DNA from 4 places in the Rhizobium anhuiense bv. trifolii genome. Region 2 is predicted to be linked to each of the others. Evidence: predicted binding sites of a transcription regulator. Region 2 holds the regulator's gene; each other region holds the start of a gene.
What was found. Region 2 encodes HrcA, which represses chaperone genes, less so after heat shock. Its sites were predicted from a motif close to GTTAGCACTCNCNNNNNGNGAGTGCTAAC; they were not measured.
Positions count from the first base shown of each region.

Region 1: the regulator HrcA is predicted to act here: its motif matches at 1,453-1,481, upstream of groES (co-chaperone GroES).
Region 3: the regulator HrcA is predicted to act here: its motif matches at 2,131-2,159, upstream of NE851_RS16635 (co-chaperone GroES).
Region 4: the regulator HrcA is predicted to act here: its motif matches at 2,762-2,790, upstream of NE851_RS34475 (co-chaperone GroES).

Region 1 is NZ_CP098801.1:479,572-483,783, reverse strand. Features, by position in the region: gene NE851_RS02385 (MFS transporter) at 1-800, shown strand, start outside; gene groES (co-chaperone GroES) at 1,632-1,946, shown strand; gene groL (chaperonin GroEL) at 2,004-3,632, shown strand; gene NE851_RS02370 (hypothetical protein) at 3,687-3,932, shown strand; gene NE851_RS35250 (hypothetical protein) at 3,983-4,204, shown strand.
Region 2 is NZ_CP098803.1:670,921-675,132, reverse strand. Features, by position in the region: gene NE851_RS11895 (Hsp20 family protein) at 1-129, opposite strand, end outside; gene NE851_RS11890 (nucleoside hydrolase) at 408-1,352, shown strand; gene grpE (nucleotide exchange factor GrpE) at 1,391-2,023, opposite strand; gene hrcA (heat-inducible transcriptional repressor HrcA) at 2,135-3,223, opposite strand; gene rph (ribonuclease PH) at 3,351-4,070, shown strand; gene NE851_RS11870 (VOC family protein) at 4,067-4,212, shown strand, end outside.
Region 3 is NZ_CP098803.1:1,619,280-1,623,491, forward strand. Features, by position in the region: gene NE851_RS16610 (ectoine synthase) at 1-149, shown strand, start outside; gene NE851_RS16615 (VOC family protein) at 200-580, opposite strand; gene NE851_RS16620 (hypothetical protein) at 817-1,128, opposite strand; gene NE851_RS16625 (hypothetical protein) at 1,125-1,451, opposite strand; gene NE851_RS16630 (hypothetical protein) at 1,448-1,711, opposite strand; gene NE851_RS16635 (co-chaperone GroES) at 2,213-2,530, shown strand; gene groL (chaperonin GroEL) at 2,578-4,212, shown strand.
Region 4 is NZ_CP098804.1:594,340-598,551, forward strand. Features, by position in the region: gene NE851_RS34460 (SDR family oxidoreductase) at 1-223, shown strand, start outside; gene NE851_RS34465 (hypothetical protein) at 204-461, opposite strand; gene groL (chaperonin GroEL) at 514-2,142, opposite strand; gene NE851_RS34475 (co-chaperone GroES) at 2,296-2,610, opposite strand; gene NE851_RS34480 (hypothetical protein) at 2,968-3,258, shown strand; gene NE851_RS34485 (hypothetical protein) at 3,366-3,722, shown strand; gene NE851_RS34490 (DUF2934 domain-containing protein) at 3,777-4,100, shown strand; gene NE851_RS34495 (HD domain-containing protein) at 4,106-4,212, shown strand, end outside.

The DNA.
Region 1 (4,212 bases), on a different replicon from region 2:
GGGTGGCCGCGCGGAGAAAGATCACCGCCGTCAGCGCTGTTGGCACCATCGGCGCCCTTCTATCGGCGTCGCCTATGGTTTGGCTTTCTGAAGTCCTCGGGTGGCGCGGGGCGATGCTTGTTGCAGCGTCAGCGATGGCGCTTTGCGCGGTTGGCGTCGCCTTTCAAATGGCACCAACGCCACAAGAAGGACAATCGGAAGAGGCGACTGAGAGCAGGCCAGCGGGCTTAGTCTACCTCTTGCCAATATGCCTAACCCTGTCGCTCGGAGGGACTTTTCGCAATGCTTGGGCGACCCCTTACCTGTCCGGGGTGTTCTCCGCGGATCAGCGTGTCTCAGGTTTCGCGCTGACGATCGTGAGCGCCGTCGGCATAGGGACGTCCTTTGCTATTCCCGCGCTCGTATCCAAAGTGTCACCGCGAAGCATCGTGACGGCTGGGATGGTCGCGGGGACGATCGCCGCTTTCGCCATGGCCGTTTCACCCGGCTCCAGTATTGTCGCCGCCGTCGCTCTGATCTGCCTGCTTTATTCAATCGGCAACCTCCATCCCCTGGTTATGGCCGAAGCGCAGGAACTTGCACCTTCCAAGCACCGAGGCCTTTTGTTGGGCTTTCTCAACACCCTTGTGTTTTTCGGAGTTGCGATCTCTTCGGCTGTATTTGGATGGATCGCCCAAAGTGCCGGTGGACCCTCCGCCACGTTTGAGATCATCTTGTTCAGTACCGCAGGCTGTCTCGCCATCGGCCTGACAGCGTATTTGGCGAGGCCAGCCTGGCGGAGCATCGCAAACCAACGTTAACCGGTCGCCGAGCGAAAGGTGGATCTGTCGAGCGCCAATTTGCGGCCGATCCGAGCATAGCCAGCGTCAAAGGCAGGTCGTGCCCCTCTGTCGCGCGGAATTTATTTCAGTTCAAATTACTTAGTCACTGCTGGAACTTTTTCTGGAGCGTCGCGTTTTGAGCGCGGATGTGATTGCGATTTTTCGCTAACGTCCGCCTTTCCATGTCCGCTCACCATTGCGCCCCGCGTCTCCGCGGGGCGATTTTTGCGTATATTTGGTGGGGATCAGCTCCCAGTGTTAACCTGGTGCATGGCCACTTCTGATCTTGCCTTGTCGACCAGTCAAAATGCTCGTCAATCGTTGATCTTAGCTGTGTTCTCGGGCCGAATTGGCGGGCCCACCTTCCACTGAACGCTTGGGGTGCCGTTGATCGGCGTCTTCCCCGATCCTAATGCTTGCCGACACTATTCGTATTGTCGGTCAGCAGACGCAACATGCCCCACGCCGTGGCTCGTGACCGCTCTATCGCCGGGAAGCGAAAAGATCTGTCGCCATAGGCCAATCATGCCGATTCATCTCGGTTTCGCGACAGCCTGCAGGGTTCTGTAAATTTTGCGGTCATCACCGATTTTTGAATACCGGAGGCGTTGTTGTTGTGTTTTTCCAGTGTGTTAGCAGCCGGCGATGAAGAGTGCTAATTTTTTTGTTTTGACCTCTTGAAATCAAAAAACCGACAAACCAGATCATTTTGCGCAAAACGCTCGAGTGAGGTTTTGCACCCGCCCGGACTGGTCATCCGGTCCGGGCGGGGGAACAACGTCATCATTGTTTGTCCATCGGAGGGAAAACATGTCGTTCCGACCGCTTCATGATCGCATTCTTGTCCGCCGGGTTGAGTCTGAAGAGAAAACCAAAGGCGGAATCATCATTCCCGATACCGCCAAGGAAAAACCTCAGGAAGGCGAGGTCATCGCCGTCGGCCCCGGCGCGCGCAACGATGCCGGCCAGATCCAGGTGCTTGACGTCAAGGCTGGCGATCGCATCCTGTTCGGCAAATGGTCCGGCACAGAGATCAAGATCAACGGCGAGGACCTGTTGATCATGAAAGAAAGCGATGTCATGGGCGTCATCGAAGCCCCGGCAGAGCAGAAGCAGGCCGCCTGAGCCGTCCACCCCACCAATCTATCAGTCAAATAGCTGCCTATTAGAGGAGTTAGAGAAATGGCTGCAAAAGACGTTAAATTTAACACCGATGCTCGTGAACGCATGCTGCGTGGGGTCGATGTGCTTGCCAACGCAGTGAAGGTGACCCTCGGCCCGAAGGGCCGCAACGTTGTGATCGACAAGTCCTTCGGCGCACCGCGCATCACCAAGGACGGCGTTTCGGTCGCCAAGGAAGTCGAACTCGAAGACAAGTTCGAAAATATGGGCGCCCAGATGCTGCGCGAGGTGGCATCGAAGACCAACGATCTCGCCGGCGACGGCACCACGACCGCAACCGTGCTTGCTCAGGCAATCGTCAAGGAAGGCGCCAAGGCGGTGGCGTCGGGCATGAACCCGATGGACCTGAAGCGCGGCATCGACCTGGCCGTTGACGCCGTGGTCAAGGAACTGAAGACCAACGCGCGCAAGATCTCCAACAATTCGGAAATCGCCCAGGTCGGCACGATATCGGCCAATGGCGACGAAGAGATCGGTCGGTATCTTGCCGAGGCCATGGAAAAGGTTGGCAACGAGGGCGTCATCACCGTTGAAGAAGCCAAGACCGCCGAAACCGAACTCGAAGTCGTCGAAGGTATGCAGTTCGACCGCGGCTATTTGAGCCCTTATTTTGTGACCAACCAAGATAAGATGCGCGTCGAGCTCGAAGATCCCTATATTCTCATCCACGAGAAGAAGCTGTCGAACCTGCAGTCGATGCTGCCGGTTCTCGAAGCCGTCGTCCAGTCCGGCAAGCCGCTCCTCATCATCGCTGAAGACGTCGAAGGCGAAGCTCTTGCAACGCTCGTCGTCAACAAGCTGCGTGGCGGCCTGAAGATCGCTGCCGTCAAGGCGCCTGGCTTCGGCGACCGCCGCAAGGCCATGCTCGAAGACATCGCCATCCTGACCGGCGGCACCGTCATCTCCGAAGACCTCGGCATCAAGCTTGAAAACGTGACGCTGAACATGCTCGGCCGTGCCAAGAAGGTGTCGATCGAAAAGGAGAACACGACCATCATCGACGGCGTCGGCTCGAAAACGGAAATCGATGGCCGGGTCGCGCAAATCCGCGCCCAGATCGAAGAGACCACTTCGGACTACGACCGCGAGAAGCTCCAGGAACGCCTTGCCAAGCTCGCCGGTGGCGTTGCCGTCATCCGCGTCGGCGGCTCGACGGAGGTCGAAGTGAAGGAGAAGAAGGATCGGGTCGACGACGCCCTGCATGCGACCCGGGCAGCGGTCGAAGAGGGTATTCTGCCCGGCGGTGGCGTTGCCCTTCTGCGGTCGGTCAAGGCGCTCGACAATCTCACCACCGCGAACCAGGACCAGCGCGTCGGCATCGAAATCGTGCGACGTGCAATCGAAGCCCCGGTGCGTCAGATCGCCGAAAACGCCGGCGCGGAAGGCTCCGTGATCGTCGGCAAGCTGCGTGAGAAGACTGAGTTCGCCTACGGCTGGAACGCTCAGACTGGCGATTATGGCGATCTCTATGCGCAGGGCGTCATCGACCCGGCCAAGGTCGTTCGCACCGCGCTTCAGGATGCAGCCTCGGTTGCCGGCCTGCTGGTGACGACGGAGGCTATGATCGCTGAAAAGCCCAAGAAGGAAGCCGCTCCGGCGATCCCCGCCGGTGCCGGCATGGATTTCTAAGGCCGCCGGCCCGCCCTGCTCTTGAAGGGCGGGCCTCCAGCAATGGAGGAACAAATGGTTCAAACGATCATCAAGAAGTCGCAAGCGCCGCTTGATTCCCGTGACCTCGAAGTCTGCCGACACGTCTTCGATGACCTCAGAACTGTGGCGGACTTGCCTCGCAATTCTGAAGAAGCTGAACGCATCGCGGCAATCGTCGTGGAGCTTTATCGGCAGGGCGTTCGCAATCCCGAACACCTGAAGACCATGGTTCGGGCCGCGCGCGGACTGTTCGAAAAGCAACCCACCCAGGCCGCGTGACATGGGAGAGTCGACAACGTCCATTGGTCCTATATCCGTGGAGTCAGAACATGAGAAAGGAAACTGATAGCAATTCTGCAGCCAAGCATGCCGCAGCAACAATAAGCGCCGCGCATCTGTTGCACCCGGCCATGCATTTCGATCATCCCCGCCACGTGCTGTTGGCGGACAATATCAGCAAGGACGAGAAGCGGGCTATTCTGGCCTCTGGCAATCGAATCCATGCCAGCCTGGCGACGCTATCCCGGGACAGAACGGATTGTCTCCTATGATGAGGTTC
Region 2 (4,212 bases):
GTCGGCGGCGATGCGCTCGATATTGTAGGGCGGATATCCGTCGCTCGCCTTGGAAATGCGCTCCAGCGTCTTTTCCATGGCATCGAAGCCCAGAAGCAGCGGGCTGGCGAAAGGGGTAATGCGGCTCATCTCTTTTCAAGTCCTTGATGCAAGCGACCATCCCGGACCTTAAACGCAGCGTCCGGATGCCGCTAATATGGGGAGAGCAGTCCAGTGCTGCAAGGCACGGTGCGACGTGCCGGCGCCACCTCACAATTTTAAAGCGGTGCCGCCGGCTGCTTGCTTGACAAAGCGGCGGCTGCCTCGCATCAAAACATGCCCGCACGGACTGTGCTGATTTGTGACGGGAAATGAACAAATCGGTGCATGCCGAGGCAAAGCGCACCCGCGAGGATGGAACGATCGGAATGGCAAGCGCAAGAAAGATCATCATCGACACGGATCCCGGCCAGGACGATGCGGCCGCCATCATGCTGGCCTTCGGCAGTCCCGAGGAGCTGGAGGTGCTGGGGATCACGACGGTCGCCGGCAACGTGCCGCTTTCCTTCACCAGCCGCAATGCGCGCATCGTCTGCGAGCTCTGCGGCCGGCGGGAGACAAAGGTTTTCGCCGGCGCCGACGCGCCGATCGCCCGCAATCTGGTGACGGCCGAACATGTGCACGGCAAGACCGGCCTCGACGGGCCCGACCTCAGCGAGCCGACGATGGCGCTGCAGCCCGACCATTCGGTCGATTTCATCATCGAGACGCTGCGCCGCGAGCCGACAGGCACGGTGACGCTCTGCACGCTCGGGCCGCTCACCAATATCGGCCTGGCCTTCCAGAAGGCGCCCGACATCGTTCCCCGCATCCGCGAACTGGTGATGATGGGCGGCGGCTTCTTCGAGGGCGGCAACATCACGCCGGCCGCCGAATTCAACATCTATGTCGATCCCGAGGCCGCCGATATCGTCTTTCGCTCAGGCGTGCCGATCGTGATGATGCCGCTTGACGTCACTCACCAATTGCTGACCCGCAAGGACCGGGTGAAGCGCATGGCCGAAATCGGCACGGCGCCTGTTAAGGCCATGGTCGAGATGCTGGAATTCTTCGAGCGGTTCGATATCGAGAAATACGGCTCCGACGGCGGGCCGCTGCACGACCCGACCGTGATCGCCTATCTGCTGAAGCCGGAGCTCTTCAGGGGTCGGGACTGCAATGTCGAGATCGAGGTCCGGTCCGAACTCACCGTCGGCATGACCGTCGTCGACTGGTGGCATGTGACCGAGCGCAAGCGCAATGCCAAGGTCATGCGCCATGTCGATGCGGACGGCTTCTTCGATCTGCTGATCGAACGTTTCGCCCGCATCTGAAGCTTTGGTTTCCCTTCCTGAGCGGAAGGGAAACGTCCTTAAGCGTCCTTCTCGTCGAAGACGGAATTGGTTTCGGCTTCGGCCGGCTTGGGGCCGCCCTTGGCGACGCCGACCATGGCCGGGCGCAGCACGCGTTCGCCGATGGTGAAGCCTGCCTGCACGACCTGGACGACCGTATTGTTCGGCACGTCGGGGTTGGGCACCTCGAACATCGCCTGATGGAAATTCGGATCGAACTTCTGGCCGACCGGCTCCAGCTTGCGAACGCCGTGGCGCTCAAGAGCCGACAGCATGGCGCGCTCGGTCATCTCGACACCTTCGATCAGGGTGCTGAGGCCGGCATCGGCCGCGGCCTTGGTCTCCGGAGAGATGGCATCAAGCGCGCGGCGCAGATTGTCCGAGACGGCGAGCATGTCGCGCGCAAAACCCGCGACGGAATAGGACTTGGCGTCCTTCACTTCGCGCTCGGTGCGCCGGCGCAGATTGTCCATCTCGGCGGCAAGGCGCAGATAGCGGTCGCGCAGCTCACCGTTTTCGGCTTTCAGAAGCTCGAGCGGGTCCGGCTGGGCAGCCTCTTCCTGCGCAATATCGTTCTCGACGTAGGCGGCAGCGTCGGCTGCGGCATCGGCCGCAGTTGCGTCAGGTCCGTTTTTCGTCGTGTCATCGGTCATGACGGTCTCCGGTTGGTGTCTTCAGATGCGCCCGATATCGAGGTTTGACCGAAAAAAATCAAGTCTGCGTGACAAAGAAGCGAAAATTCCGCACGTTCGCCAGTTGCGGCGTCAAAGCTGATTGCGCGAAAGGCGGGAGACGAGCTGGGCGGTGTAATCCACCATCGGCACGATGCGGGAATAATTGAGCCGCGTCGGGCCGATGACGCCGACGGCACCGACGATGCGATCGTCATCGTCACGATAGGGCGCGACGATCAGCGACGAGCCGGACAGCGAGAAGAGCTTGTTTTCCGAACCGATGAAGATGCGCACGCCGGAACCGGTTTCGGCGAGATTGAGAATCTCGATCAGGCTGTCCTTCTTCTCGAGATCGTCGAACAGCAAGCGCAGCCGGTCGAGATCCTCGGCGCCGGCCAGCCCCTCGAGCAAGTTGGCGCGGCCGCGGATGATCAGTTGCGCGGGCTTGCCCTCGTCCGGGCTGCCGGCCCAGACAGCGATGCCGCGCTCGACGAGATCGCGCGACAGGGCATCGAGCTCGTGGCGGACGTCATCCTTCAGCCGGCTCAACTGCTTGCGGAGTTCCGGCAGCGTCTGGCCGGACATATGGGCATTGAGAAAATTCGCCGCCTCGGTCAGTTGCGAGGAGGTGACGCCCGCCGGCAGCTCGATGATGCGGTTTTCCACCTGATCGTGATCGCCGACGAGCACGGCCAGCGCCTTGGTCGGTTCGAGCCGGATGAACTCGACATGTTTCAGCACCGGATCGCTTTTCGAGGTGATGACGAGGCCGGCGCCGCGCGAAATGCCGGACAGCATGCGGCTTGCCTCGTTCATCATCGATTCCACCGGATTGCCGCCGCTTTCGGCCCGCACCTGCCGGTCGATGTTGGCGCGCTCCTCGGCAGAGAGGTCGCCGACCTGCATGAAGGCATCGACGAAGAAACGCAGGCCGATCTGGGTCGGCAGCCGTCCGGCGCTGACGTGCGGCGAATAGATCAGGCCGAGTTCTTCGAGATCGCTCATGACGTTGCGCACCGAGGCCGGCGACAGCGACATCGGCAGAAGACGGGACAGGTTGCGCGAACCGAGCGGCTCGCCACTTTCCAGATAGCCTTCGACGATGCGCCGAAAAATTTCCCTGGAGCGCTCGTCCAGTGCGGCAACAGCATCCGAAACCGACGTCGACCTGATGCCCATGAAGCTTAAGAACCCGCGCTGATGATACTTCCCGAAAAGTAAGTCAAACTCGCACCCGTGGCAAAAGGGAATTTGCAAATAGGCGCCGCCAATCGTAGAAGCGGTCAACAAACCCCAGGAGATAAGAATGCGGCCTTCAGGCAGAAAAATCGACCAGATGCGCAAGGTCTCGTTCGAGCGCAATTTTTCCAAGCATGCGGAAGGCTCCTGCCTGGTCAAGTTCGGCGATACGCATGTGCTCTGCACGGCCAGCCTTGAAGAAAAGACGCCGCCCTGGCTGCGCAATACCGGCAAGGGCTGGGTCACCGCCGAATACGGCATGCTGCCGCGGGCGACCGGCGAACGGATGAAGCGCGAGGCCGCCGCCGGCAAGCAGGGCGGCCGCACCCAGGAAATTCAGCGGCTGATCGGCCGGTCGTTGCGCGCCGTCGTCGACCTGCAGGCGCTCGGCGAACGGCAGATCACGCTCGACTGCGACGTCATCCAGGCCGATGGCGGCACGCGGACCGCCTCGATCACCGGCGGCTGGATTGCGCTTTACGATTGCCTGAAATGGATGGAAAGCCGCAACATGATCAAGGTTGACCGGGTCCTGAAGGATCATGTCGCCGCCATCTCCTGCGGTATCTTCGCCAGCCAGCCGGTGATCGATCTCGATTACCTCGAGGATTCCTCGGCCGAGACCGATGCGAACTTCGTCATGACCGGCACCGGCGGGATCGTCGAGATCCAGGGCACGGCCGAGGGCACGCCGTTCAGCGAGGGCGAATTCACCTCGCTGATGCAGCTTGCCAGAAACGGCATCGGCGAACTGGTGGCGCTGCAGAAGCAAGCCGTCGAAGGATGAAGCCCATGCTGGAAGGCATGTTGGAGACGGCGCTCTATGCGCGGGATCTCGATCAGGCCGAGGCGTTTTACGAAGACGTCCTCGGACTGGAGAAGATCGCCCGCGCCGCCAACCGGCATGTCTTCTTCCGCTGCGGGCCCGG
Region 3 (4,212 bases), 950 kb from region 2:
AAGGCGATATCTATGTGCTCGACAAGCATGACAAGCATCTGCTGCGCGGCGGCCGTGACCAGGATATGATCCTCGTCAGCGTCTTCAATCCGCCGCTCGAGGGATCCGAGCGCCATAATCTGAACGACCCCTCGGGATCGGCTTATTGAAATCAGCCTATAAGGGAAAGTGCGCGGTTTTCTGACGGTCAGTCGGCCTGTTACAGCTCGCCTTTATGAAAATAGGCTTCGAGCCGGTAGCCGTCCGGGTCGATGATGAAGGCGGCGTAATAGAATTGTCCGTAATCCGGCCGGATCCCCGGTTCGCCATTATCCGTGCCGCCGGAGGCGACGGCCGCCGCGTGAAAGGCATCGACCGCAGCCTCGTTCGGGGCGACGAAGCAGAAATGCAGCCCGGATCGCAGATCGGCAACAACGGGGTGTTCGACCTGCATCACCCAGAGGCCGACCCTTTCCGGGCCGTAGCCGATCATCGCGTCGGAATTGGACAGCCGCTCATATCCGAGCGGCGCCAGCGCCGCGTCGTAGAAACGGCGGGCTCTTTCGATGTCCTTTACGCCGATGGAGACATGATCGAACATGGACGCAAACTCCCTGACTTCCCTTGGTCTCCGAAGGACGGCTCATCCCTCAAGATGGCACGACGCCAACATCTTTCAACCGCGATCCGAAGTCAACGAAAGGGCGTCGTTCAAAAAGGCTGGCGATCCGCTCGAGCGTCCTGGCAAAGAAATCGGCGCGCCGAATTACCGCTGTTCAGCGCAAGCCCTGCGACGCTGTCACGTGATTTAGGGGAGGGCGGAGTAGGGTCCGGATCCTAGCGCCACGGATGAGCCGGCGGGGTGTCACGAGCGATCTGCGCAGCGTCGGATAGCCTGAGCCATTCCTTCCGGTATCCGATGTTGAGAAGATTGAAGGACAACATGTCTCTCCCGGCCTGCGAACGGCTCGCGCCGGTCACGGCATGGTCCGCGTGCGTCGGAACGCTCGCGTGGTAGACGGTCCACGAACGGGCGGGTTCGACCCGGCGGTCGCGTCCAATGTCCATGGCGTAGTGGCCGGCCGCGCCGCCCTTGTTGTTGCCGACAGCAAAGGCGTTCGGTCTTCCTTCGTCTTCATGGCTGTTCACGATGTCAACCTTCCGTCATTCGGGCCGTGGCCAAACGTTGTCTCGATCAGTGTTGCGCCGCTGCCGGGCGATAGGTTTACCGGCTCCAGGCTGTCTTCCGTCGTGACCCGCTCGTGACGTTCGTCGTCGCTGCGAATGCGGTATTGCAGCAGATTGCCTCTCGGAGGCAGCGTGGCGGTAATGCGGTATGTGTCGGGGAGCTTGGAAGGCACGATCAGGAACCCGTCCTTCAACCGGACGGTCTGCCCAACCTTGAAGATATGTGTTGCTGGCTCGCGTCGGACCGAACGTCCATTGCGTTGCGGGGTGCGCGTAGCGGTCATGACGGTTTGTGGTCCTTTTCGAGCGCGGTTTCGAGATCTGACGGATGGATAGGCATCATCTGCAGTGTCGAACTCTGTGCGGCGATCGCCGGCAGGTGGATGAAGGCGCCGATCCGTCGCCAGGCAAGCCTGGAAACGCCATCGATCAATTCCTCGTCATAGTCGACGCGATATTCCCCGGCTGGCTGTGCTCTGTCGAAACCTGGCAGGCGGAAAGGAGATGAAAAGTGGACGACGGTTTGTGTGGTGCGACTTGTCATGACTGAAGCCTCCGCAGGAAACACCGATGCATTTCCTGTATCGTTGAGATCCGAACCGGACGAACTCGACGCTGCCGGTACATCCGCGGTCAGCGCCAAGCTCATTCCGGATCGAATACGCGAAATGCACGCCGGAACGACGTCATATATTCGCTATCGAGAATTCGGTGGTGTATGGCGGGTCGTAGGTCTCTGACACCGCGAAGCCAAGTCGGCCAAATCGACGAGGCTTATCGTTACGCCTGGATTACGTTTAAATCAAGATAAATTCGGATTTATCTATAAAAAACGCCAAATTAACTCCGTGGTCACGCAAATAAAATGGAGCGTAATGGCTCAAGAAATTCTATTCAATTCATAATTATTACAAACCATCCCGCCGAAATGATTTCCTGATTTTTCATGCGTGAATAATATTTATTGGCACTCCTATCAATCGAGTGCCACGGGTGCTATTTATGTGTTGCAGCCGCCATATGCGCCGGCAGCAGAAAGACCTCTATGAAATTCCGTTCACTTCACGACCGCGTCGTCATTCGACGTGCGGAAGGCGATGTCAAATCCAAGGGCGGGATCATCATTCCAGACGCCGCCAAGGAAAAGCCGCAGGAAGGCGACGTGGTCGCAGTCGGCCCGGGCCTGCGCGACAACAACGGTAATCTGATCCCGCTCGACGTTAAGGTCGGTGATCGCATTCTGTTCGGAAAATGGTCGGGGGCAGAGGTCACGATCGAGGGCGAGATCCTTCTGATCATGAAGGAGACCGACATCATGGGCATCGTCGAAAAGATCGGAGTGGCCTCTCAAAAGGCCGCCTGATCGACCGCATTCCGATCCGTATCTCAAGACCGAACTGGACCAATATTATGTCTGCCAAGGAAATCAGATTCTCCACCGATGCACGCGATCGCCTGCTGCGCGGCGTCGAATTGCTCAACAATGCCGTCAAGGTCACGCTTGGCCCCAAGGGCCGCAACGTCGTCATCGACAAGGCCTATGGCGCACCGCGTATCACCAAGGATGGCGTCACTGTCGCCAAGGAAGTCGAGCTAGCCGACAAGTTCGAGAACATGGGCGCGCAAATGGTGCGCGAGGTGGCGTCGAAGACCAATGATCTTGCCGGCGACGGCACGACGACGGCGACGGTGCTCGCGGCCTCCATCTTTCGTGAAGGCGCAAAGCTCGTCGCTGCCGGCATGAATCCCATGGATCTCAGGCGCGGCATCGATCTCGGCGTCGTTGCGGTGGTCAAGGAGATCCAGGCGCGGGCGAGGAAAGTCAAATCGTCAGGCGAGATCGCCCAGGTCGGCACCATTGCCGCCAATGGCGACGTCAGCGTCGGCGAGATGATCGCCAAGGCGATGGACAAGGTCGGCAATGAGGGCGTCATCACCGTTGAGGAGGCGCGCACCGCCGAGACCGAACTCGACGTCGTCGAGGGCATGCAGTTCGACCGTGGCTACCTCTCACCCTATTTCGTTACCAATGCCGAGAAGATGCGCGTGGAACTGGAGGACCCCTATATCCTCCTTCACGAGAAGAAACTCGGCAGCCTTCAGGCGATGCTGCCAATTTTGGAAGCCGTCGTGCAGACCGGCAAACCGCTTCTGCTCATCTCCGAGGATGTCGAAGGCGAGGCGTTGGCGACGCTGGTCGTCAACAAGCTGCGCGGCGGCCTGAAGGTCGCGGCCGTCAAGGCGCCGGGCTTCGGCGACCGCCGCAAGGCCATGCTGGAAGATATTGCCGTGCTGACATCAGGCCAGATGATTTCCGAGGATCTCGGCATCAAGCTCGAAAACGTCACGCTCGATATGCTCGGCCGCGCCAAGCGCGTGCTGATCGAGAAGGAGAGCACCACGATCATCGACGGTTCCGGCGAGAAAGCGGCCATCCAGGCGCGCATCCAGCAGATCAAGGCGCAGATCGAGGAGACCACCTCCGACTACGACAAGGAAAAGCTGCAGGAACGCCTGGCGAAACTGGCCGGCGGCGTCGCAGTCATCCGTGTCGGCGGTGCGACCGAGACGGAGGTCAAGGAAAAGAAGGACCGCATCGACGACGCGCTGAACGCGACCCGTGCGGCGGTCGAAGAGGGCATCGTGCCGGGCGGCGGCGTGGCACTGTTGCGCGCGAAGTCGGCGCTGACGGGTTTGACCGGCGAGAACGCCGACGTGACGGCCGGCATCTCGATCGTGCTCAGGGCGCTTGAAGCCCCGATCCGGCAGATCGCCGACAATGCCGGGTTCGAAGGCTCCATCGTCGTCGGAAAACTCGCCGGCAGCAATGATCACAATCAGGGCTTCGACGCACAGACGGAGACCTATGTCGATATGATCGAGGCCGGCATCGTCGATCCGGCCAAGGTCGTACGCACCGCTCTGCAGGACGCCGGCTCGATTGCGGCGCTTCTGATCACCGCCGAGGTGATGATCGCCGACATTCCCGCAAGAGACTCTGCCCCGGCAGCCGGAAATGGCGGCATGGGCGATATGGGATACTGA
Region 4 (4,212 bases), on a different replicon from region 2:
GCCGGGCCGCGTCCAGACGGAACTTTATCGAACCGCAATGGCGGGCAATCAGGCGCGGACGCTGCTCTATGACGGCTACCGTCCGATACAGCCTTCACACATCGCCTCGATCATCTCGAACGCCATCGAGCTTCCCGTCTTCGTCGACGTGTCGCGGATCGAAGTCTTCCCGACGGACCAGGCGACCGGCGGCGGCACCATGGTCAAATTTCCCGAGCCGTAGGCGGGCGCTCGCTTGTTTCGAAGAGACCGCGGGCCGCCTCGACCATCGATTGCAGCTGATTGGGGTCGCGTACGCCCTGTCGGTAGATCTCGATGATGATGCTCGCCATTCGTTCTGCTTCATCGCTGTCTCTTGCTATCGCGTAATCGGCGCGGAGCTTGTCGAAGACGTGCTGGCAGGTTTCAAGATCGCGGGAGTCCAGCGGTACCTGCGATCGGTTTTTGATCGTTTGAACCATCTCTATTCCCTTCGAAAGGCCCGCCAGCGAGGCCGGCGGGCCGGCAGATGTGTTAGAAATCCATGCCGGGGCCGGCGGGCAATGGCGGCGGCGCGTCCTTCTTGGGTTTCTCGGCGATCATGGCTTCGGTCGTGACGAGAAGGCCGGCGATGGAGGACGCGTCCTGCAGCGCGGTGCGAACAACCTTTGCCGGATCGATGACGCCCTGCGCATAAAGGTCGCCATATTCGCCGGTCTGAGCGTTCCAGCCGTAGGCGAAGTCACTTTTCTCGCGCAGCTTGCCGACGATGACCGAGCCTTCCGCTCCGGCATTTTCGGCGATCTGCCGCGCCGGCGTCTCGAGCGCGCGGCGAACGATGTCGACACCGACACGCTGGTCGCTATTGGCGGTCTTGAGGTTGTCGAGCGCCTTGACGGAGCGCAGCAGCGCCACACCGCCGCCCGGCAGAATGCCTTCCTCGACCGCCGCCCGGGTTGCATGAAGCGCGTCGTCGACGCGGTCCTTCTTTTCCTTCACTTCGACTTCCGTCGAGCCGCCGACGCGGATGACGGCAACGCCGCCGGCGAGCTTGGCAAGACGCTCCTGCAGCTTCTCGCGGTCGTAATCGGAGGTGGTTTCTTCGATCTGGGCCTTGATCTGGGCAACACGGCCTTCGATGTCGGACTTGGCGCCCGCGCCGTCGACGATCGTGGTGTTCTCCTTTTCGATCGACACCTTCTTGGCACGGCCGAGCATGTCGAGCGTGACGGATTCGAGCTTGATGCCGAGGTCTTCGGAGATGACGGTGCCGGCGGTGAGGATGGCGATGTCTTCGAGCATGGCCTTGCGGCGGTCGCCGAAGCCAGGCGCCTTGACGGCAGCGATCTTCAGGCCGCCACGCAGCTTGTTGACGACGAGGGTTGCAAGAGCTTCGCCTTCGACGTCTTCAGCGATGATGAGGAGCGGCTTGCCGGACTGGACGACGGCTTCGAGAACCGGCAGCATCGACTGCAGGTTCGACAGCTTCTTCGCGTGGATGAGGATATATGGGTCTTCGAACTCGGCCCGCATCTTGTCGGCATTGGTCACGAAGTAGGGGCTGAGGTAGCCGCGGTCGAACTGCATGCCTTCGACGACTTCGAGTTCGGTTTCGGCGGTCTTGGCTTCTTCGACGGTGATGACGCCATCATTGCCGACCTTTTCCATGGCTTCCGCCAAAAAACGGCCGATTTCGGCATCGCCATTGGCGGAGATCGTGCCGACCTGGGCGATTTCGGCATTGTTGGAGATCTTGCGGGCGTTGGCCTTCAGTTCCGCAACGATGGCGCCGACGGCGAGATCGATGCCGCGTTTCAGGTCCATCGGGTTCATGCCTGACGTGACGGCCTTGGCGCCCTCTTTGACGATCGCCTGGGCAAGCACCGTTGCGGTCGTGGTGCCGTCGCCGGCGATGTCGCTGGTCTTCGAGGCGACTTCACGGACCATCTGGGCGCCCATATTCTCGAACTTGTCTTCGAGTTCGACTTCCTTGGCGACGGAGACGCCGTCCTTGGTGATGCGCGGCGCGCCGAAGGACTTGTCGATCACGACGTTGCGGCCTTTCGGGCCGAGCGTCACCTTCACGGCGTTGGCCAGGATGTCGACGCCGCGCAGCATCTTCTCCCGGGCTTCGGTGCTGAATTTGACTTCTTTAGCAGCCATGTCCTCACTCCTTCATAGGCAGCCAGAGCAATTCCGGGAAAGGTGCGAAGCGGTTTTCCGTTCGGAATTGCGTCAGAAATAAAATGTTGGAGCTGTTCTGCTTTTCTACGACAAGCTGAAGCGCTCCAGCGTTGACGAATGTTCGCAGGGACCTCAGGCGGCCTGCTGCTGTTCGTCCTGGGTTTCGATGACGCCCATCACGTCGCTTTCCTTCATGATCAGCAGGTCTTCGCCATCGATCTTGATCTCGGTGCCGGACCATTTGCCGAACAGGATGCGATCGCCGGGCTTGACGTCGAGCGCCTGGATCTGGCCGGCATCGTTGCGTGCACCAGGGCCGACGGCGATGACCTCACCTTCCTGCGGCTTTTCCTTGGCAGTGTCGGGAATGATGATGCCGCCCTTGGTCTTTTCCTCTGACGTGACCCGGCGGACGAGAATGCGATCATGAAGCGGTCGGAACGACATGTCTTCCTCCATCGACAAACAGTGATGATGTTGCTCCCCCGGGCCGGACCGGATGACCAATCCGGGGCGGGTGCAAGGTTCCGCGCGAGCGCGCCTTGCGCGACTGATCTGGTTCGACGGCACTGCAATTTCAAGAGGGAATAAGAGAAAAATTAGCACTCTCCACCGACGAGTGCTAACGTATTGCAGGGAACAGAAAATCGGCTCCCGCGTTCGGACTACGAGGTGGATGACACTGCGTCGAAGGCGCGTTCAAGCCGCATCGAGGCTTGAATCCGGAATTTGACATTCCCAACTGTCTCATGATCGAGGCTTGACGAGCTCGATCACCGTCCCACGTCTTTTGGAGTGAGTGACATGGAAGAAAAGACCAATATAATCAGAGACCTCAGCATTGAGGAACGTGAGGAAATCTTCGTCGATATCGCTCGCACGCTGGAGGATACGGCGCGTGAGGCTCTTGTCGAAGGCAACATGCAGTTTGCGGCACTGTCCAACAACATGGCTGAAGCGATCCGCGTCAACGCCGACGAACTGGCCCGTGACGATCCCGACAATGCCGAGCTCGTGTTGCTGCAGGCGACGGCGATGATTTCGCAGTTCGAGGCCGTGCACCCCTATCGAATGGTGAGTATGGCCGTTCATTGATTGCCGCCGGCGCGTGCGGCTCGATCGCGCGCTCAAATCAATCGCCACCCACGCGGAACTCTCACTGCTTGCGAAGGTTATTGGATCACAACATCGAAGGGTGATCCATGATGACCGTCAAATCCACCGTGCCGCCCGAGAGCGGGACCGACGACGCGCGTTCCGCCGACACCGAACGGACCGAAGCCGATCGCAAAAGGGCATTGGAAACTGCCCGGCGCAACGTCAGTTCGACATTGGATCGCCACAGCGGCACCGAAACCCTAAGCCTCAAGCTTGCCAAAGAATATCTCAGCCTCGGCGGCCACCGCCGGTCGATGATCGACGACAATATCACCGACGTTCGTCAATGGGATGAAGATCCGCGGGAGGCCGAACGCTTCTGGAAGGAACGGGTGGAGACGCTTTCAAAGGACGAGCACAAACGGGTGGAGGATTTTCTTCCAACCATCAACACGCCGTGAAAGTGGCTGGGCCTGTTCTTCGGACGGCTTATTTAAATGCGCTTGGAGGAGATCATGGCGATAGACAAGCACGAGCAGATACGTCACCGTGCCTACGAAATCTGGGAGGCCGAAGGCCGCCCGGATGGCGCCGACCAGCGTCACTGGCTGCAAGCCTGTGATGAACTTGCGGGCGAGGATGAGCATGAAACACTGCAGAACCTGCTCGATGAAGACGACAGGGATGATGCAGCACTGCTCCAAGGTGCCGGCGAGAGCGGCGATTTCGATCGGCGACGAACGCCTGTCCAGGCCGCGGCGGTTCCCGTCCCTGACATCGAGATGACGACGGGCGAGAAGCCTTCCCGACAGAAGATCGGGAAGACCGAGGGCCCGTGATCGCCATGCAGCATCTCGACCATGCCATCCAAGTGGCTCTTACAGCCCATGAAGGTCAGGCAGACAAGACCGGCCGGCCGTTCTTCGAACATTGCCAGCGGGTCGCACTTCT